3 regions of the Desulforhabdus amnigena genome follow, and region 1 is predicted to be linked to each of the others. Evidence: riboswitches for the same ligand, from Rfam matches in the RefSeq annotation. Region 1 holds a riboswitch; each other region holds the start of a gene.
What was found. Region 1 has a riboswitch for cobalamin ahead of thiC (phosphomethylpyrimidine synthase ThiC). Riboswitches for the same ligand answer to the same signal wherever they lie in the genome.

Region 1 (7,170 bases):
TCGAACCAGGCGACCGGCGATCTCGATGCCGGTCTCGAGGGACTTCACGGCCTGCTCGCGGCTCATGGCCGGGCCCTGAACCATATTGCGCGTACCATAGTCCACCTTGCGGAAGAGGACTTTTCCTTCAAACGACCTGTCCAGATCGCTGCCAACCCCCATGTCCACAACCACCACGCGGGCCCCCACGACCCCTGCCAAAACGTTGATGGCCGCCCCCCCGGCTACGAAGTTCGCCACCATCTGGGGGGTCACCTCCCGTGGAAAGGCGCTCACGCCCTCCTCCACCACCCCATGATCCGCAGCCATGGTCACCACCGCTTTGCTCGTGACGGACGGCCGGAGGCTCTCCTTGACGGCCGCCAGCTGTTCCGCCAGACCCAAAAGATCTCCCAGGCTTCCCTGGGGAATGGCCAGGTTATCCAAATGTTTCCTGGCCTTTAGACGCCAGTCGGCGCTCAAGGGTTTTATTCCCTCCAAAGTAGTCTGAAGTATCGATCCCATTCGATTCCCTCCGATTCCTTGAAATAGAGCTGGTTTCTTAGAACCTATCCAGAAACCACCTGTGGACTTTGCGACACCCCCCTTGGTCCCCCCTTGAGGGGGGAATTAAAGGGGGGTGTCCGCTGCCGAGGTAGGTTTTTGGATAGGCTCTTAATCTGCGAAAATCTGCGCAATCTGCGGATAAAAAAGTCTGATGGCCAGACCTCCGATTTTCATCATCCCCATTCAATCCCGGTTCAGGCGATGCCGAAATACCGGGCTGCGACCTGCGCCGCGCACTGGGGGCCGCAAACGGCACAGCAATGGCCGCCGTCCCTGTTTGCGCCGTTCGCTTTCATCTTTTCGGGATCGATGGAAAGGCCGATTTGCCGGTCCAGGTTCAGGGCCACCCGGGCCCGGGCCATCTGCAGGTCCTTCGAGAGAGCCTGCCTGTTGCCTCTGGCCAGGTCCGCCGCGTGGGCGGCGATGCGGGCGGCGATGATCCCATCCCTGACATCCTGTTCCGTGGGCAGCCCGAGATGTTCCGCCGGTGTGACATTGCAGATGAAATCGGCACCGGCCGCACCGGCTATGGCGCCGCCGATGGCCGAAGTGATGTGATCGTATCCGGGGGCGATATCGGTGGCCAGTGTTCCCAGGACAAAATAGGGTGCGCCGTTGCACAAACGCTTCTGCAGCAGCATGGTTGCCCGGACATGGTGCATGGGGACATGCCCCGGTCCCTCCACCATGACCTGGACTCCGGCCGCATGAGCTCTCGCCACCAGCTCACCGCCAATGATCATCCCCTGCAGCTGCGCTCCATCGAGGGAATCCGCCGTCGCACCGGGCCGGATGGCGTCTCCCAGGCTCAATGTCACGTCGTAGCGCTTCAGGATCTCGAGCAACCGGTCAAATTGCTCATACAAGGGGTTTTCCTTATCGTTGTGCAGCATCCAGCCCGTGAGGAAAGCTCCACCCCGGCTGACCACGTCCGTGACCCGCCCGGTGGTCTTGAGGCGCTCGATGACCTCGAAGTTCAAAGCGGAGTGGATCGCCATGAAGTCCACACCTTCCGCCGCCTGCCTCTCGATGGCCGCGAACATATCGTCCGCCGTCATGGCCACCACGCTTCCCCGCTTTTCGATGGCCTCGATGGCGCACTGGTAGATGGGTACGCTTCCGACGGCAACCGTTGCCTGCGCCAGCGTCTGCCGCCGCACGCCGTCGATATCCCCGCCGGTGCTCAAATCCATCACGGCATCGGCCCCCGCATCCTGCGCGACGGCAAGCTTGCGGGCTTCCATCCGGATGTCGTCCCGATCGCTGGAGGTACCGATCAGGGTGTTCACTTTAACCCTCAAACCCTGTCCGATACCGCAGCAGGTGAATGCTTTTCGCCTGATGTTTTTGGGAATGACGATGCTCCCCGAAGCCACTCCAGCCTGTATAAACTCGATATCCACATTCTCCCTGTGAGCCACCATTTCCATTTCGGGAGTGATTCTGCCCGCACGGGCCGCCAGCACCTGAGTCATGGATTCATCCTTTCTCTCAGCAAGATCGTTCGGAAGTCCCTAAATACCGGGACACCACTTTCATCGCACAGTACTTTCCGCACATGGCGCAGGCAGAAGAAGATTCCTCGCTTCTCTGCCTTCTGAGCTCCCTGGCTCGCTCGGGATCTATGGCCAGGGCAAGCTGTGCTTCCCAGTCCAGCTCCTTCCTGGCCCGGGAGAGTCGCAGGTCCCACTGCGCGGCTCCTTCGAGCCCCCTGGCCAGGTCCGCGGCATGTGCGCCGATGCGTGCGGCGATCACCCCCTCGCGCACCTGGGCGACGTCGGGAATGCCGATGTGTTCGGCGGCCGTGACATAGCAGATGATGTCGGCTCCCGCCCATGCCGCTATCGCTCCCCCGATGGCGCCGTTGATGTGATCGTAGCCGGCGGCGATATCGGTCACCAAGGGACCGAAAACAAAGTAGGGCGCTCCCCTGCAGAGGCTTTTCTGAAGCGTCATGGTCGCCTCGATGTGGTTCAGGGGAACATGACCCGGCCCCTTTACCATGATCTGGACTCCCGCTTCCCTCGCCCGCCTCACGAGTTCTCCCAGGACGACCAGTTCGTGCACCTGAGCGCCGTCCAGGGAATCGGCCACACACCCGGGCCTCATGCCGTCGGCGAGACTGACCGTGACATCGTATTTCCGGGCTATTTCCAGGACACGGTCATAGTGCTCATAGAGCGGGTTTTCCCGCTGGTTGTGGATCATCCATCCGATGAGATGGGAACCGCCGTAGCTCACCAGGGGGTCTATCCTGCCTTCGTTTTTGGCCCGTTGCACGATGTCCATGGTCGTGCCGCAGTGCAGCGCCAGAAAGTCGACCCCATCTGCTGCCTGGCGCTCGATCACCTCAAAAAGATCCTCAACCGTCATGTGCACCGGGGACGTATGTTTTGCCGCCGCTTCCGCGATGGCCTGATAGAGGGGAAGCGTTCCCACGGGTGTGGGGGTGACCGCGAGGGTTTGGCGCCGCATGGCGTCGATATCTCCGCTGACGCTCAAATCCATGATGGAATCCGCACCGGCGTCAACGGCCGCCCTGATTTTTTCGACTTCGACACCAACGCTTGCACCGGATCCGTAAAGACCCACACTGGCGCTCACCTTGGTCCTCAGCCCTGCGCCTATCCCCAAGGGGATCATGCCGCTCCGCCGATTGTTTCGGGGTATGACCAGCGTGCCCTCTGCAACACCTTGCCTTACCCGTTCGGGAGAAATTCCCTCTTTTTCCGCCACCTGTTCCATTTCCGGCGTGATTTTTCCATTAAGAGCTTCACTCAACTGATTCATCAGATCCCTTTCCTGGTGTTGATTTTATTCATCAGGACCGGCACTTGGTTTACGCATGCACCATGCCGCCTTTCAGAACAAAAAAAAGTCCATGCCGATTACGGCATGGACTTTTCCATCATCCATGAACACCTTGTACCAACCCCCACGGGTTGTGTTCATACACTTTCAGGCAGGTCTCCTGGCTCCCGGATTAGAACGCCCGCGCCTCCCTTCCCGCCTGCCTTGCCAAAAACGGACGACCGACGGTGGATATGAGGTGGACTACCGGTTACAGTGGCGGGACCGCCCGGGATTTTCACCCGGTTCCCTATTCTCCCTTTCGGGCACCTGGAAAGTGCTCATCTCAATTTTTTGCGACCCTTTTTATTCATACCGCGAGATTTTGTCAAAAGAATTCTCACGGTAAAAGGGGGCAGGCCTTCTTGGACAAGCACTTTTTCTTTTTGATTTTGTCCTATGTCAAGGGCTGACCCCATATGCATTAACTCAAACCTTCCTTAGCCCTGAAGACAAAAATGTAATCTTCATCATTGATGTCTATAGCCAGGTCTCCACCTCGGGCGTGTGCGTAGGTAAGCCAACTGGGTTCGCCCCTGCCACAACATTCAACGGCGCTCGGAAAGTATGTCCCGCTTTTTCTGTCAAACCAGCTGAGCAGCATCGGATCGGAACTGTAAGTGTGAGCACGCTTGTAGGCAGCATCTCGGGCTCGTTCAAAAGAGAGGTCTTTTTCCTCGATGCGCAGGTGAATCGCCTTGTCAAACATTCCTGCTGTCGGCAGTTCACAGCTTTCCACGCAAATCACCTCCTTTTCACACCAGAGAGCATCCAGATTGTTCACATCTTTCTACTCTCTCACTACGAGGGCAAACATGACAATATGCGCAGTGTAAATCACACTCACGAACAGCATAAGGTCAGAACAGGGGTTAAAGAGCTCGTTTCAGAGAAATCACCCTTCATTCCAATCCTTGCTGCCATGCTTGCGGGTTCGTTTTCCAGCAGATAGCCTAGTGTCCGGATTTTTTCCTCCACAGGCAAGCCTGCATCTACTGCAATCCAGTCGCTTCCATCCTTATGAAAGCGCACCCCTTTCCTCATATCCAATCCCCGTGCTTCCACATATTTTACGTTACGGGATTGTGCAAGTTCACGAAGAGTTGTATAGTCAAGGGTGCTTGTTTTGCATCTTATCTTTTCCATTAGAAACATCACCCCTTTCTATTTCACTGAAAACCATCCTTCCGGTTTCGACTACAATAATAATCATTTGATTGGAAAGATGCCATCTCCGCGGGCCTCACTGCAATGGGATGGTTTTTCGAGAGCCGCTCACTTCCACGAAGCTTTTCTTTATGATGCCGGACAGTTGCCGGCTCTCCCTGACATCCGATGGTGCTCTATTTGTAGAGGTGCGCCAACCTGTCTTTGCCGTCCGGGAACATGGCCCCGTAAGGTTCGGTGTAACCCGTGTCCTTTACCGTCACGAACCGCATTCCCGAATTGTTCAGCAGGACCATCAAAGGATCGGCTTTGTGAGGGTCGAAGCCACCCGCTGCATCCAGGAGGTCTTCCTGCATTTCGAGCCGCTTCACCTTGCCGATGATGAGGACATATTCCTTTTCGATGTGCTGCCGAACCAGACTGCATTCCATCCATGCGAGGCAGCCTTCGATGCCGGGTGGTTTCACCGTTTTGGACGCTTTCGGAGTCAGCCCCGCCACCACAAATTCGTCTGTCTCAGGTGGATAGTGCTTTGCGGTAGGAATCACGTGCTTCACCATCTCCACGGGGGGAACATTCAAAACGAACTCTCCCGTCTTTCGAATATTGCGAAGTGTATCCCGTTTGTGCCATGAAGCCACACACACCAAGTCGGTCGGCCGCAGGATGGGCATGAGGTTGGAATAGGGAGCCACGTTTCTCACACCTTGCTCGTCTTGCGTGGAGATGAAGACCACAAGGCCCGGAAATGCGAATTCTCTCTTGTGCGGTGTCATTACCATTTCTTTACCTCTCTTGTCACATTAGAAAAAAAGCCGTGAGATCCGGCAAAACGGTGAAGCGATCCGCGACGATCAATGCAAGCCCGGCAGCAAACCAAAAGGCGCCCTTGGCCCAATCCTGCCTTTGTGCGTGAAACTCAAAGTCCCCCACCATAACCCCCGTGTAACCGCGGGCCAGCATGGCCTCATAAACCCGTTGAGTACGCTCGAAGCTTCGCACGAGGAGCATGCCCAGGAAGTTCCCGATGGTGCGCAGGGTTTCCATATCCGTCCTTTTGGTGAAACCCCGCGCGTTCATGCCTTTGTTCATGCGAACCACTTCCTCCTGAAAGACAAAGATGTAGCGATAGGCGAGCATGAGCATCTGGCAGACGGTCCGGGGGACTCGCAGGCCGGCCAGGGCCTGCATGGTGACGGGAAAGGGGGAAGTGGCGAGAAGTGGTTCCACCAGAAGGGCAATGGCGGAGGCTTTCAGGCAGATGAGAAGGGCAAGTGCAAAACCTCTCAAGTTGAGGGGGACCGAAGTCAGTCCGCCTAAAACCAGAAGGGTATCCCCGCTTTTCGTGGAAACGGTAAGGGGCATCATCACCAAAAACATCCCGAGAAAGCCCGCCATGGCGGTAAGCCGCTTCAGGGGATAGCGGAAGGGAATGCGGGCCGTCGCTACGGAGAGCGCTCCCCAGACGATGGCGATGAAAGCCCAGAACGGACGCGTGAGGGAAGCTGCGCAAAACATAAAGAAAAGGAGGGCAACGATCTTGATCCTCGGGTCCCAGCGGTGGAAGGGGGAATCCCCGTGGGCTTGGGAATCAAGGGGAGGGATGCTCCAATCCCTCCCCTTTTCCCCTTCCGGCAAGTCCTTGACGGAGGAGAGGGACTTCAGCAGCCACCTGGAAAGAAACCAAAGCAGGACAAGGCCGGCCAGAACCGGCACAAGGACTGTGGCTGATACCTCGATGACATGAATCGCAGGGGGCATGGGATCATCACCCTGGAGGAGGCAGGGAAAAGGGGGCATTCAGCAGATCGGGTTTGACCTTGTAGAGGAAGGAAACCGCGAAGGCGGAAACGGCGGATTCAATCACAATGACAGGCAGATGCGCATACATGGCGATCTTGGCCACTCCCAGGAAGTCTTCACCTCCCGTCAGGAGAAGGGAAGCCAGGATGAGCACTGCCAGGACCACGCCCATTGCCCCCGCAACGGCCGCCGCAAAAACGTGCCTGGCGAGGGTTGCGCCTCTGAGCATGCGAAAAATCCATCCTGCGATGAGGGCGGGAATTCCCATCATGAAGGCGTTGACCCCAATGGCCGTGATTCCGCCGAATTGAAAGAGCAGGCTCTGGAGGGCGATTCCCAGAGCGATGGAAAGGAATGCGCTGTTTCCCAGGAGAATGCCCACAAGCCCCGGAATCAAGAGGTGAACGCTTGTCGGACCGATGGGCACGTGTATGAGGGAGGCTACGAAGAAGGCCGAAGTCACCACGGCAATTTTGGGCAGATCATCGGGGTTTGTCTTACGAGCGCTCCAGGCGGTAATGGCAAGGCTCACGGCAAACCCTCCCAGCGCGACTGAAGTCGGGACCACGCCATCAGAGATATGCACGGCAAATACCTTTCTTTTTTAGAGCGGCACTAAAGCTCGTTTTCCCTCTTCCGGGCGGCCCGGTTCCGCCTGGCGTGAACATAAAACCCGATTCCCGCCAGTCCAAAAATATAGCCGATTCCTGCAAAAATTTCCTGGAACCCAGGCCGGGCCAGGTCTTCCCTCATGGCAGCGAGTTCCCGCTTGATCTGGCCGTTCTCCCTGGAAATGAGGCCCCG
Region 2 (7,170 bases), 740 kb from region 1:
AGGCTGCGTGAAGTCAGCGGCGTGCCGGATCCTTACCGGGAGGCGAAGGATCGTTTGAACCAAATGGCCTTGAATTTCCTGCCGGAACTGAAAGCCGGTATTGATGCGGCGGCGGATCCACTGGCCATGGCGGTGCGTCTGGCCATTGCAGGCAATGTCATCGATATGGGGGTGAACAGCAATGTGGAGGAGTCGGATGTGCGCCAGTCGGTTTCCCAGGCGCTGACGGAACACTTCACCGGAGAGCTGAACGGCTTTCGCCGGGCTGTGGCCGAAGCAAGAAATATTCTCTACCTGGCTGATAACGCTGGTGAAATTGCCTTTGACCGTTTGCTCATCGAACAGCTTTTGCCTGCGCCGGTCACCCTGGTGGTGCGCGGCAGGCCGGTCATCAATGACGCAACCATGGCCGATGCCCATGCCGTGGGGCTTCACGAAGTCGTTGAGATCATCGACAATGGTTCAGACGCTCCCGGCACCATGCTCGAAGATTGCAGCAAGGAGTTCAGGCGCCGTTTTGCAGAGGCTGACATGATCCTTGCCAAAGGGCAGGGCAACTTCGAAACGCTCAGCGACGAATCCCATAACATTTTTTTCCTGTTCAAGGCCAAGTGTCCCGTGATCGCAGCCCACGCGGGGCTGCCGCTGGGAACCCATGCATTGAGGCGAAGCAACACGTAATGATGCCTGTTCAGGCGCACACAAAACGAAGGCTTCAAGCGTTGAGAATTGTATAACTGCAGGAGACCCAATCATGCCGGATTTCGACGGAACAGGTCCAAGAGGACTGGGGCCCATGAGCGGTAAGGGCAGAGGCTACTGCATGCTGAAGATATCCCAGCTTCCCGACGAACCTCATACAGGATTTGCCGGTTTGGCTGGAAAGCCGCTGACTTTGTATCCCGGTTCACCATCCGCGGATATTGCTTCCTTGAAGTTTCGGGTGCAGTGCCTTCAAGTGATGCTTCGAGACATTCAGCGTCGCATCGAAGTCCTGGAGGATGTCAGACGAAGAATGTGTGATCTACAGCCCCCTACTGACGCTTTTCAACCTCCATGACCGGAACAGTCACAAGGAAAAATGAAAAAAGGGCAAAGATATGCAAGGTGATAGGGAAAGCGGGAAATGCTCTTGAAAAGCGATGTCAGCATGAGCCATGAGCTATGAACCATGAGCCTTTTTTCATATAAACCGCAGAGACATGGAGAACACTAAGTTTTCATTTGAAAGTCTTTCTCTGAGCCCTCTGTGTCTCCGTGGTTCCGATGAAATCTAGCAATGCCAAGTTAAGAGCCTATCCGGAAGCCACTCATGGACCTTGGCCCCCTCGTAGTCCTCTGACAAGGGCAGTTTTTTGCCCTTCCCGCTAAAGCGGCTATTCAAGCCACTTTTATTTTAATTCCTGCTTTGGTATAACATATTGAATTTGCTGTATTTTAGAAAAAATGCCCTTATTGGCTTTAGTCCACCCCCTCGAAGAGGGAATTGAAGGGGAGGGGCCGCTCTGGAGGATAGGTTTTCGGATGGGCACCAAAATAGGCGGATACTTTCTGCTCTCTTTTGTCTCTTTGAAGCGAAGGTTTGGGCTCTCTCATGGTTCTGGCGGGAGCTGTTTGTTCAATGTCGAAAAACCGGTTTCACCGAAAACGGAATGATGAAAGAAGGAACAATGAAAAAAAAATTGCTTGCCGGTCTCATTTTTGGAAGCATGATTGCTATGGTTGCCCTGGGGCTGGCAGTCATTGGCTCTGCTCAGGGAACGAAAAAGGAGGATTGTTTTTATTCTTCCAGTCTGCACGCCACAGCGAGAGGAATGGCCTATTGGTATGACAAGGCAAATGGCGGCCTTGAAACCATTACGGGTATTCCCTACGCGGAAGCTGGATGCAATAAGTGCCATGTCGCTTCATGCGATGCCTGCCATAAGGTGGAGGTGAAGGGAAAACCCACCTATTCTGTCGCTACAGCAAAAGATCAGGAGAAGTGTCTGGGCTGCCACGCTCGCGAGGCACATATGATCATGAGGATCGATAAGGAATCGAACACTCCTGATGTTCACGTTGCAAACGGGATGGGCTGTATGGATTGCCACACCGCACGTGAAATCCATGGCGATGGGATGGAGTATAAGTCAATGAAAGAGCCGGGAGCAATGGACGTGACGTGTGAGCAGTGCCACGAATCGGGGCCGGAAAGCATCTCGCACACTGTTCATGGAAACAGGCTGGACTGTAAAGCCTGCCATGTGCGTCATGTTGTGAGCTGCAACAGTTGCCACTTCGAGACCATGATGAAAGAAAACAAAAGGGTAGCTCTTCCCGTATCCGGCTGGAAATTTCTGATGAACTACAATGGAAAGGTGACGTCGGCGAATATGCAATCTTTCGTAGCCCCGGGAAATAAAACTTTCCTCATATTTGCGCCTCAATTCAGTCATTCGGTGATGAAAGAGGGGACCAAATGTGAAGAATGTCATGCAACAGAAATTGTCCAGAAAACATTGAAGGGGGGTATCGATCTTTCCTGGCTTGAAGGAGGAAAAGAACTCAATCTGAAAGGGGTGATTCCTGTCGTAAAAGGAGTGCAGTACCGTTGTGTATATCAAAATTATGAAAACGGAACATGGACGCCGATTTCCAATCCAGCCGATCCGAAGATACAGTATGTCGGATTTGGTTCTCCTTTGACGGAAGAACAGTTAAAGAAAATGGGAAAGCCGCAAAAGAGCGAAAAATAGAGTTGCGATGGCTTCCTACATGGACGGGGAGAGTCGATGAGTTTGCCTCGGGTTAAGATTACAATTTTGGTGGACAACAAGTCTGCCGATGGACTGCTTGCCGAACATGGTCTGTCCTTCTGGATAGAGGTTGACGGCAAAAGAATTCTTTTTGATACAGGCCAGAAAGATGCTCTGGCAGTGAACTCCAGGATGCTTGGCGTGGACTTGAGCCGGACCGATCTCGTGGTTTTGAGCCATGGACACTATGATCATACCGGTGCCATCCCCTACGTACTTGGATGTGCTCCTTGCGCTCATGTATATTTGCATTCGGCGGCGTTCCTGCCACGCTACAGTGTTCGGGATAAAGTTGCAAAGCCCATACAGATGCCAGCCGATTCCATGAGCGCTGTAATGAATTTGGCCGATGAGAAGATTCATTATATCGCACAACCTGTATTTCCCCTCGAACGGGTTGGAATCACCGGCCCCATTCCAAGAGAGACTGATTTCGAAGATACGGGCGGCCCTTTCTTTCTCGACCCGATCGGATTGCGTCCGGATCCCATCGAGGACGATCTTGCCCTTTGGATCCAAACAGAGGAAGGTCTCGTCATTTGTGTCGGATGCTGCCATGGAGGTTTGGTGAATACGGTGCGTCGCATTGCAGATATAACGGGTGAGCGGCGTATTCGTGTGTTAATGGGAGGGTTTCATCTATCGAATGCGGATATGGACAGATTGAAACGAACGGCCGCAGCATTGAGGGAATACGATATTGCTGCGCTCATTCCCTGCCATTGCACCGGCGATGGGGCCGTCGAATACTTCAAAAAGCATTTGGATTGCCCTGTGCAAGCCGGACATGGAGGTTTCTCGCTGAATGTTCCATGAGGGATTGGGCCCATCGGCGCCGGATCTCCATGCGGCCAACGACTGCCTTCATGGCCCGTTTTATTTCTTGACAGGGTGTGAAAGACCGTGCTACTTGTTCTGCCACAATCGAATATCGCTGTCAGGTGCATTGCCGCTTAAAAGGGAATCCCGTGAAAATCGGGAACGGTCCCGCCGCTGTAAACGGAGACGAAATCCGCACATGCCACTGTTTCACGCCGCTGAGACGGGAAGGCTCGGAGAGTAGGACGATCCGGGAGTCAGAAGACCTGCCTGATGCATGAAGAGTCGTCCGTACGTGGATATATGTGGTGGCTCACTGAAGGACCAAGTAAATCAGGGTGCAATCCTCAGAGCGTTTTTTGCTCTGGGGATTTTTTTTTGGCTGAAGCTGAGCACCTTTCGTCTCGCTCACGAAAGGCTTTGGCCCCTCCTCAACACACTTTCATCTCTTGACCATCCGGAGGCTCTGCCGGGGGCTTCCGGATGCCCGGACATCAACAGCCTGGAGGTGCAGCATGTAACGAGGCATGATCCTTTAGTTTTTCCAATCACTTCATTGCCAAACCGATATTGAATCTGTCAGCACCAGGGAAGGGAGTGAGAATCTCCCGCCGCCCCGCGACTGTGACCGGGACGAAAGCCGCATGTTAGCCACTGTTCTCGGATGGAGAATGGGAAGGCGCGGCCGGTAGGGCGAACGGCAGCCAGGAGGCCTGAGCGACGGAAAAACCTGATTTGTTGTCCCCGAGGGGGGAAGGAGGTTTTATGTGCCGGTGTACCTCGCTTCGGTTCAAGTCGTGCTGCGTTCTTGCGGTCCTTTCTGTTTCCTGCCTTTATATCGCAGATATTTCAACAGGTAATCGTCCTGAAGGAAGCACCGGTGGGGTCTCGATGTCTGCCATTTATGCCGGAGTCCATTCCGATAGTGCTTGCTTATGGGCTCACGCTTCCCCACTGGATTCCGGTGCTTATGATAAGTCCTCCCGATGCGTCCCGGAAGCAATGCCGGTCACTGGAAATTCTTTCTCCACGCCTGCCAGAGATCCATCCGTGTACGTGGATGCCGTTTCGCCCCTTGAAATCGGGAGATCCAGGGCCCTGTACCTTTTGGACCTTCTGGAAGAAAAGCTTCCAGCCAACTTCCGCAATGGTCCGAATTTGCTCTTCCATCAAAAACCCATGAACAAGGAGCTCACATGTTAAACCTTCTTTCCAACACCGAAAGTTACATGTCTTTCTACCACACAGTCCTCTCCCTCAATGGAGAGAACATGCATCTGGGGCGGGCAAGCCATGTTCAGGTCTTTCGATTGCCCGATGATTGGGCTCACCCAGGTATCACCCATTCCGTCCGCTTTTACGACGGCCGCTACTACAGAGAATTGCTGGGAGCCGCCTCCATCGAGCTCGAAAGCGACACGGTGGTTCTCGACATGGGCCAGGGGAAGGTCTACCGCTTCGTCAAGCAGGCCGCCCGGCGCGACGTAAATAAAACACAAGCATAGCGCATCATTTTCTCAAACTAAGGACGAACAAATCATGGCAGACGAATTCAATGCGAACGCTCATCAGACCTGCGGATGCGACAGCCCCAGGCTCTTCCCTGAATTCGAGCCGGCCACTTACGAAACCTGGTATCAGGAAGCGGTGGCCAGTCTCAAAGGGGCGCCCTTCGAAAAGAAGGTGATCACCAAAACCTATGAAGAAATAGACCTGCAGCCCATGTATTGGGCCAAGGACGTGGAGGACCTTCCCCACATGGGGGCTCTTCCCAGCTATCCGGCATATGCCCGGGGGACGGAGCCCGGAGGCTATGTATTGAAGCCCTGGGACATTTGCCAGGAAATCGATTGCAGCACACCCCAGGAATTCAATGAAGTGGCCAGGCATGACCTGGCTCGGGGGCAAAATGCTCTCAAGCTCGTGCTTGACCGGTCGTCCCGCAGGGGGCTTGACCCCGATGTCCACAGCAACAATGACTGGGTGGGAAAAAACGGCCTTTCTCTCGCCACGGTGGATGAACTCGGTACCGCCCTGCGAGGCATCGACCTGCGCACGACACCCCTCATGATCCATGCCGGGGCGGTCGCTCTGCCCATGGTGGTGCTTCTTGCCGCCTACCTTCGCCATCAGGGAGATTCTCTGGCTGACATTCGATGCTGCGTGGGCGCCGATCCTTTGGCCGAGCTGGTCACGGAAGGGAAGCTTCGGGTTCCTTTTGCCACCGCTTACGATACCATGAGCACGCTTGTTTCCTGGTCCAAAGGACATGCTCCCCATCTTCAAACCATCCTGGTGCATGGGAGTCCCTATCACGATGCGGGCGGAAGCGCCGTCCAGGAGCTCGCCTACGCCATTGCAACGGGAGTGGAATACCTTCGCGAGTTGAGCAAAAGGAGGCTCTCCGTCGACGATGTCGCTCCATGCATGCGCTTCGTCTTTTCCCTGGGTCCCAATTTTTTCATGGAAATAGCCAAGCTCCGGGCTGCACGCCTCTTGTGGGCTCAGGTTGTCCAGGCTTTCGGCGGAAGCCCCGAAGCCCAAAAGATGACGATTCATGCCCGAACTTCGGCGTACACCAAGACTGTTTGTGATCCTTATGTGAACATGCTGCGCAACACTACCGAAGCCTTCTCGGGCGCCATGGGAGGAGTGGACAGTATGCATGTTTGTCCTTTCGATGAGCCCATCCGCCCGGCGGATGAGTTTTCCCGACGTGTTTCCCGCAACCTGCAGATCATCTTGCAGGAGGAGGCGCATTTCGTTCATCCCATCGATCCTGCCGGCGGCTCCTGGTACATCGAAAAGCTGGCAGACTCCGTGGCCCGCAAGGCGTGGAAGCTTTTTCAGGATGTGGAAGCCGCAGGCGGTATGACCCAGGCTCTCCTGGAAGGCCTGCCGCAGGCCGCCGTGGCCGCTAGGAAGGCAAAGAACATCGATACCCGCAAAGATATAAAAGTCGGCACAAACATGTATCCCAACCTGAAGGAAATTCCGCTGGCTGCGCCGAACATGGACTTCAAGGCCCTTCAGAGCAAACGCGCAGGGCAGGTGCAGGCCTATCGCCTCCAGTCGGATCTATTCAAATTATATGATCAACTGGGGGATTTTCGTATCAAGATCGGGGGCCTACAGCACGGAATTCGGAGAAGAGCAGGAAGTGGAAATCGTTCGGAAAAATGGCCGATGAATTTGAAGCGCTTGAAGGCCGCCGTCCCCGCATCATGGTGGTCAAAATGGGCCAGGACGGGCATGACCGAGGTGCCAAAGTAGTCGCCACGGCTTTCGCCGATCTGGGTTTCGACGTGGACGTCGGCCAGCTTTTTCAGACACCTGAAGAGGCAGCAGCGCAGGCGGTGGAAAACGACGTGCACGCCATCGGCATGAGCTCCCTCGCTGCAGGAGACAAGATCCTCCTGCCGGCCCTGGTGCAGGAGTTGAAGCGGCTGGGGCGAGAAGACATCGTGGTCATCGCGGGTGGTGTCATTCCTGTTCAGGATTACGACTACCTGAGAGAGCAGGGGGCTTCCCTCATCTTCGGCTCGGGTACGGT
Region 3 (7,170 bases), 910 kb from region 1:
AAGGCAGTCGATCCGGATGGAAAATGCTGATGAGATCGGCGAGTACGAGGTCCGGCCGGGCCATCCCCGTTTCCCAGAAATCGTTGCCGCCTCCGGGCCCTATTTTGGCGTTGTTGTTGTACACATGGCCCGTGCGAAAGGCCCGGAATGCACCGTAACGCTCGTCGGCTCCCGACAGTTCTTCCAATGAGCTGCAGGCCCCCGGATTCAGCCAGAATGCCGCATCCCTGGCGCGATCGAAGACCGTTTCCATGCCAATGGGCATGACTCCCGTCGACGTGTCGTCGCTCCAGAGGTAGTCCGCCCCCGCATCTGCCATGAATTTTGCGTGGTAGCTTTTGCCTCCGGCGACATACCATAAGTCACGGTAGACCATTCCGTACAATACCGTGGGCCGTTCCGTCACCGTCCCCATCTTTTCCGCCAGATCTTCATAGCGCATTGCTATCTCGTCGAAGAGGCGCTCGGCTTCCGCCTCTTTGTTGAAAAAAGCGGCAATGAACTTTATCCACTCGGTGCGGCCCAGTGGCGTAGATTCCATGTGACAGGCTTCGATGACCGTTCGAAAGCCGGCTTCAATGAGTTTGGGATGTTTGTCAAACTGGGGAATGCCGGTGCCGTGGGTTATAACGATGTCCGGCTGAAGAGCGAAGAGCTGCTCCATGTTCAGTTCTCTGTCCATTCCGTTGCTTCCGCAGCCGATTTCAGTGACCTGCCCCTGCTGGATCATTTCTACCACCTTGGGCGTGGTGACACGTGTACAACCGGAAAATCCCACCAATGCCTGTTCAATCTGAAGCATAGGGAAGAACGGCACGGAGCTTGTGCTCGTAAGAGCTGCCCGCCGCACCGGGACCTCGACGACCACGGCTTCAGGAGGCGCTGTCGGAGGCGTTTGGCCGTGCGGCACGAGGAGGTAGGTGAAAGTCACTTGAGCGTCACGCCAGGGGGAGAGAACCTGAATCTTTTTGTACGTATTGTGGTATTCGATGGTGAAGCCTTTGGCATATCGAATCCGCGCCTTGCCGGGAAAGAGGTCAGCCTGCCCGTGCTCCGTTTGAGCTTCATGCTCCGCAATGGGCGCGGAAGGATGGGGAGGTTGCGGGAGCGTATTTTCGGCCATGAACATCGCCGCACAGGTCGCGATGGAGATGAAAGGAAAAAAAGCCGAAAGGATGCAGAAAACAATACGTGCAAAGGATGAAGGAAAAACGTACATGGATGGGGCTTTCCTTTTCCCCCCTCGGGGATTCGGTGAAAAGTTCCGGCATCGTTCAGGTCTCCTGGCTCACGTTCATCCTAATCACCGCGCCTTCCCATCACGCTTCTGGGCATGACAGTGGCACCATGCGGTTTTCGTCCCGATCACAGTCGCGGGGCGGCGGAAGATTTGCACTTCCTTCCCTTGAAACGATGCAACTTGTTCAATGAGTTTTTGCTGTTAGAGTTTTTAGTACCTCTTACCACGAAGGCACAGAGATCACAGGGGAATTCCATAGGAATTCCAAAATTTTCTCCGTGCCATCCGTGTCTCCGTGGTGAATAACGAGATACCGGAATCCGCCAACTCCCTTGAGCGGATCGCAGCCCTCTTTTCAAAAATGAGCAAAAGCGGCAGCGAGATGATCCAGCCATATCTCGACAATCTCAGGGTATTCGGCCGTGCCCTTCAAAACGGCCTCGCTCGCGATGCCGTTCTTGGTGAGAACCGACTTCCAGCTGTCCGGCTCGTCTCCCGCCATGTCGTTTCGCGCATGATCACCCGCTACGAGCATAAACGGCATGAGATAAACCTTTTTCACTTTTCGTTCAGTGAGTTTCGGCAAAAGGTCATCCAGGGCCGGGTACCCTTCCACAGTGCCTACGAACACGTTGGGATCGAGTTCCTGAAAAATTTGGTTCATTGCCAGGTACAAGGCGTCGGCTGGATGCTTTTCACTGCCGTGGCCCATGAGAAGAACCGCTTCTTCCGGTTTTCTGCTGGCCGGAATATGTTTGATCATGGCTTTTGCCGCTCTTTCCATGTCTTCCTTGGAGGAAAGCAGGGGCCGTGCGATTAGTATTTTCTCAAAACCTCCCGACATCTCCTGGAAGCAATGAGCGTTCTGGTAGAGATCGTGGAACTCGATTCCGGGAATAGTGTGCAAGGAAAGGATGGCGCAATGGGTGTAATTTTCGTTCATGAGCTTTGCCAGAGCCACTTCGGGGGAATCCATGATCTTGCCCTGCTTGGCCAGTTTGGCTCGAATGATACCGGATGTATAAGCCCATCGGATCTCAACACCCGGAAAGCGTTTTCTGGCTTCAGCGTCAATCACGTCAAACGCCTTTTGGGCTTCGGGTACGCTTGTTCCAAAGGCTACCAGCAAAATCGCCTTCTTTTCAGCCCTCTTTTCCCCATGGCCGGCAAAGGCATTGACACTCAAAGTACTCAAGAAAACGAGCAGGCCCATTAGAAACAGCCATTTTTGCAGCATTTCGAAATCCTCCCTTTTGTTTTCGGTTCATTGCAAGCGCGGCAAGGCAAAAAAAAAATCCTTAGAGCTGAATACTCTAAGGATTGCACCCTGGTTCACTTAGTCCTCGATCAGGTCATCGGATATCTCCACGCACCGATTTCCAAAGCAACATCAGGCAGGTCTTCTGACTTGCGGATCATTCTACTCTCCGAACCTTCCCATCCCGCTTTGAACGGACAGTGGCTCCTACGGATTTCGTCCCCGGTAACAGCGGCGGGACCGTTCCCGAATTTCACGGGATTCCCTTTTAAACCAAGCGGCACCTGACATCCATATTGTTTATACGGCATCATCTATACGAGATACTGTCAGATATGTCAACAATCATTCATGTACCTTATGGAAAAGCAGGCAGGACAATACCTCGACAAAGTTCCCTGGTTCATTGTTTCAGCTTCACATGCCATTGCGCGTTCATCTCTAAGCGATTATCGTAAGACAATAGTTAGGAAAGTATTTTAGGGACGACCTTGAATTCCTGAGACAAGACTGAAGTTATTCCACAACTGCAAAGAGGAGACAGGTTATGACGGAGCTTCTGCGAGAAATGTTGGAACACCCCCTCTTTAAAGATCTCAACATTGGAAACATCGAAAAGCTTGCCAATTGTGCTTCTGAAAAAGACTTCGGGGCCGGAAGTGTCATTTTTGAGGAAGGTGGAGAGGCTGACCGGCTTTATCTCATTCGCAGCGGCAAGGTTGCCATTGATCTCCCGCTGCCGAATCGAACCCCATTGACAATCTACACCATCGAAGGGGGGGGAGTTGTCGGCTGGTCATGGCTTTTCCCGCCCTACAAGTGGCACTTCCAGGCCAGAGCTACGGAACCGACACAGACGATCTTGATCGATAGCAAATGCATCATGGATCTCTGTAAGAAGGATCATTCTTTTGGTTATGAAATGATGCAAAGGGTCTCTCACCTGATTCTTGAGCGATTGGAAGGAACCACGCAGCAGTTGGTAAATTCGTTCGATGTCCCCTAGAAATACCTCCCGGATATATCCTGTGGGTACGATCATTTATTTGTCGTGTTGAATCTTTGGGCGGGAACCGAAAAAAGAAATGCCCTTCGGTTCCCGTCTGCATCTGTTCGAGGGTGATCTGAAGGGCCTTTGGTCTTTGAAAATATCCGGCTATTGGCGCCTGACAATCTCTAAATTCTGCGCAGGCGCAAGCTGGGACGTTGGTGAATGGTCCGAGAAAGCATTGGCCATACCGGATTACTCTTGCCGTGCCGGCACCAAAACCGTCCGACTGCCATTGCTTTCCATCGGACTGACCAGGCCGGACGCCTCCATCTGCTCGACAAGCCGGGCGGCGCGGTTGTAGCCGATCCGCAGCTGGCGCTGAACGGCGGAGATCGATGCGCGGCGGGAGCTGATCACGAAGGCGACGGCATCATCGTATAGCGGATCAGACTCGTCGCCGAACCGATCCACCTCCGTTCCTCCATCCTCGGCATCCGCCATTCCATCGAGTACGCCATCCACATAGTGTGGCTCGCCGAACTGCTTCAGATGTTCGGCCACGGCATACACCTCATCGTCCGCCACAAAAGCGCCATGCACGCGCTGCGGATAGCCGGTGCCAGGCGGCAGGTAGAGCATGTCCCCCTGTCCCAGCAGGCATTCCGCGCCCATCTGGTCGAGAATGGTGCGGCTGTCGATCTTGGACGAAACCTGAAAAGCGATGCGGGTCGGAATGTTGGCCTTGATCAGCCCCGTAATGACATCGACCGAAGGACGCTGCGTAGCAAGGATAAGATGGATGCCGGCGGCCCGCGCTTTCTGGGCCAGGCGGGCGATCAATTCCTCGATCTTTTTCCCCGACACCATCATCAGATCGGCGAGTTCGTCGACCACCACCACAATGTAGGGGAGGGGCGAAAGCGGCGCAGGGTCGTCCTGAGCCGGGGAGAAAGTATCAACCAGCGGCTCTCCGGCGTCGATGGCTTCGCGTACCTTTTGATTATAGCCCGCCAGATTGCGAACCCGGAGCCCACTCATCAGATGATAGCGCCGCTCCATCTCCCCCACGCACCAGCTGAGCGCGTTGGCCGCAAGCTTCATGTCCGTTACCACAGGAGCCAGCAGATGAGGGATGCCATCGTAGATCGACAACTCCAGCATCTTCGGATCGATCATCACGAAGCGCACCTCGTCGGGTGTCGCCCTGTACAACAGAGACAGGATCATGGCGTTCACACCGACCGATTTGCCCGAACCGGTCGTTCCTGCCACCAGGATGTGCGGCGCCTTGGCCAAATCCGCCACCACCGGTGCGCCGATGATGTCCTTGCCGAGCGCCATGGCCAGTTTTGATGTATGAGACTGGAAAATCTCGGACGATAAAACCTCCGAAAGGCGAATCATCTGACGGTGCGGATTGGGCAGTTCCAGCCCCATGCATGTCTTGCCCGGAATGGTTTCGACCACGCGAATGGATGCCACCCCCAGGACGCGGGCCAAGTCCTTCATCAGGCTCACCACCTGCCCGCCGCGTACCCCTACGGCCGGCTGTACCTCATAACGTGTGATGACGGGGCCGGCATAAGCGTCCTGAACGTTCACCTTGACGCGGAATTCGGCGAGCTTTTCCTCGATCAGGATGCCGCCGTTGATCAGGTCGTCCTGACTCATTGACGCGACCGCCAAATCGGCGGGGTGAAGCAGCGAAACAGGCGGCAGGCACACCTCGTCATGGAATTCAGATTGGACAGGGTTGCCTCGGTTGCCCGCCGCAAGGGGTGCGCACAACACTCCCGGCACAGGCCCGCCCGCCGCGAGGTCAAGAGCATGTGGATCCGCTGGAAATTTCTGCGCATCGTTTTGGAATGATACCGCCGGGCAAGGAAGCCCGTCCGGTTTAAGTATCGGCTTGTACGGGTTTGCCGGGGTAAGGGTATAAGAGTCCTTCACCTTGCCGATGTCCGGTTCGCCGCTCGGAACCGCGCTGACCAGGCCCCCATTGGACACGCCTGTCGTCGGCACCCTGGAGTCACTTGCCGGGAGAGTTCGGTCAGATGGCGCCACCGGCGGATGCGGTGGCCTTGTTTTTACGAGCGGCTTCGCGCCTTCCACGACTCGCCCCGGGAGTTTCTCCTGTGAACCGCAACGGGCGGCATCGATGGTCAGTTTCGGACCACTGCCCGGATTACAGGCAGGCCGACATCCCCTGGCGGCCTCTCCAACCGTCATTCCTGCAAACCTCGACGACCCGGCGGGCATGACGGGCTTTGGAGCGGGAGCGTCGACGCGCCCGCTGTGGGTACCGGAGCCGGCCCCGCGCAGGCTTTCCTCGGGCGTATCAGAAGAGGTCTTCCGGGTGCTGCCGGACAGTCTCTCGCCATAGACCGCCATTAGCCGTCGGCGGATCTCCTCGATATCTATCGTGACCGGCGGCCCCTTGGCGGAATGCGGTTCGGACGCCGGTGTTCGATCGGCAAGCCCTTTGCCTCGATACCTTTTCTCCAGGTTTTCCAATATTGATGGAAGATCAATCACCTCCTCCGGTTCAGCCCGTGGGATCGACTTCTCGTGTTCCCCTCCCGCCGCCATACCGTCGGTAGCCAGGCGGAAACTGTTTTGCGGACGCAATGTGGCTTCTATCGACGTTTCCCGCGCGCGGGCCTGTAACGACCATGAATGAAAAGCAAACGGCCGGCACAATGTATCCTCCGCCGACACCTCCTGTGTATGCCCGATGGGACCTTCGACCGGGGTGCTCTGCGTGCCGTCTTCGTGCAAAAGTAAAGATTCACTCTCTTCCTCTTTTTTCGAGGAGGGAGAATGAGCGCCCGAGTGCAACAAACGCGACGGCACCAGGTTTGCTGATTTCAGACAGCTTCCCAAAGGTTCCAGAATATTTCGCCACGACCGCCCCAACCAGAACGGAAGACCGATCCCCAGCCCGAATCCCGCCAACGCCAGCCCAACCCAGGGAGACCAGGGCACCAGCATCATTGCGGCGATCACGCATGCCAGGCCCAATCTCCACCACTGTTTACCTGAATTCCTACTGAAATCCATCACCGTACCAATTTATTCGCCAGGCAAGTGGATCACCGACGTGCGCTTCGGCATAGAGCCGCAACACGGCCTGTGAAAGAGAACTTGCCGAAAATGGCAGGGCAGAAGGATTCCTATCCCTGCCACTGCAATCATTCAAAAGATGCGCAAGACACGCAAGAAATATATGGCCTGCGTTATCGACCGGTACGCGGTTGAGATGCAGCGCCCTGAGAGGTGGACCCGGTCGAGGTTGTTCCAGATCCAGTGGTTCCCTGATTTTGCCCTCCTTCGGCAAACACCACGCCGGTGGTAAGAAGAAGGGCCAGCATCACAACAAGCAGTGTTCTCATATCGTTCACTCCCTTTTGATAGTTTTATGGAATATTGCAGCAGGCTTCCAACTATAGTGGCCCTGCATCTGTAAAGCAACGGTATTTACAGAGGCGGGCCCGGCCAAGGAAGTGCCCTGCCTATTGCGTGTCTATTATAATGGATCATGGAGCAACTTCATGGTGAACGACACGTCCGGCAGTGCGAATACATATGGGTTGGCACCCTCCACGCTCGAATACCAGGCAATCGCGAAGGCGGTGCGTGGGTAGCTCTCGCGGACCCGTTTCACCAGCGTCCGCGCATTCC

Region 2: another riboswitch for cobalamin. It lies ahead of QMG16_RS10815 (hypothetical protein); the one in region 1 lies ahead of thiC (phosphomethylpyrimidine synthase ThiC).
Region 3: another riboswitch for cobalamin. It lies ahead of QMG16_RS10155 (ABC transporter substrate-binding protein); the one in region 1 lies ahead of thiC (phosphomethylpyrimidine synthase ThiC).

The regions. Positions count from the first base shown of each region.
Region 1 covers NZ_BSDR01000001.1:3,278,596-3,285,765, forward strand. The annotation lists gene cobT (nicotinate-nucleotide--dimethylbenzimidazole phosphoribosyltransferase) at 1-504, opposite strand, end outside; gene bzaB (B12 lower ligand biosynthesis ThiC-like protein BzaB) at 741-2,021, opposite strand; gene thiC (phosphomethylpyrimidine synthase ThiC) at 2,038-3,336, opposite strand; cobalamin riboswitch at 3,491-3,686, opposite strand; gene QMG16_RS13985 (AF1514 family protein) at 3,821-4,135, opposite strand; gene QMG16_RS13990 (hypothetical protein) at 4,240-4,542, opposite strand; gene QMG16_RS13995 (flavin reductase family protein) at 4,740-5,339, opposite strand; gene cbiQ (cobalt ECF transporter T component CbiQ) at 5,362-6,324, opposite strand; gene cbiM (cobalt transporter CbiM) at 6,332-6,952, opposite strand; gene QMG16_RS14010 (HI_1622 family ECF transport-associated protein) at 6,982-7,170, opposite strand, start outside.
Region 2 covers NZ_BSDR01000001.1:2,538,260-2,545,429, reverse strand. The annotation lists gene QMG16_RS10835 (damage-control phosphatase ARMT1 family protein) at 1-681, shown strand, start outside; gene QMG16_RS10830 (DUF5320 domain-containing protein) at 755-1,060, shown strand; gene QMG16_RS10825 (cytochrome c3 family protein) at 1,671-2,738, shown strand; gene QMG16_RS10820 (MBL fold metallo-hydrolase) at 2,775-3,614, shown strand; cobalamin riboswitch at 3,721-3,905, shown strand; cobalamin riboswitch at 4,151-4,352, shown strand; gene QMG16_RS10815 (hypothetical protein) at 4,383-4,820, shown strand; gene QMG16_RS10810 (hypothetical protein) at 4,814-5,122, shown strand; partial or broken gene QMG16_RS10805 (acyl-CoA mutase large subunit family protein) at 5,157-6,659, shown strand; partial or broken gene QMG16_RS10800 (cobalamin-dependent protein) at 6,733-7,170, shown strand, end outside.
Region 3 covers NZ_BSDR01000001.1:2,370,184-2,377,353, reverse strand. The annotation lists gene QMG16_RS10155 (ABC transporter substrate-binding protein) at 1-1,219, opposite strand, end outside; cobalamin riboswitch at 1,257-1,429, opposite strand; gene QMG16_RS10150 (sirohydrochlorin cobaltochelatase) at 1,596-2,477, opposite strand; cobalamin riboswitch at 2,617-2,801, opposite strand; gene QMG16_RS10145 (cyclic nucleotide-binding domain-containing protein) at 3,046-3,504, shown strand; gene QMG16_RS10140 (DNA translocase FtsK) at 3,742-6,510, opposite strand; gene QMG16_RS10135 (hypothetical protein) at 6,726-6,881, opposite strand.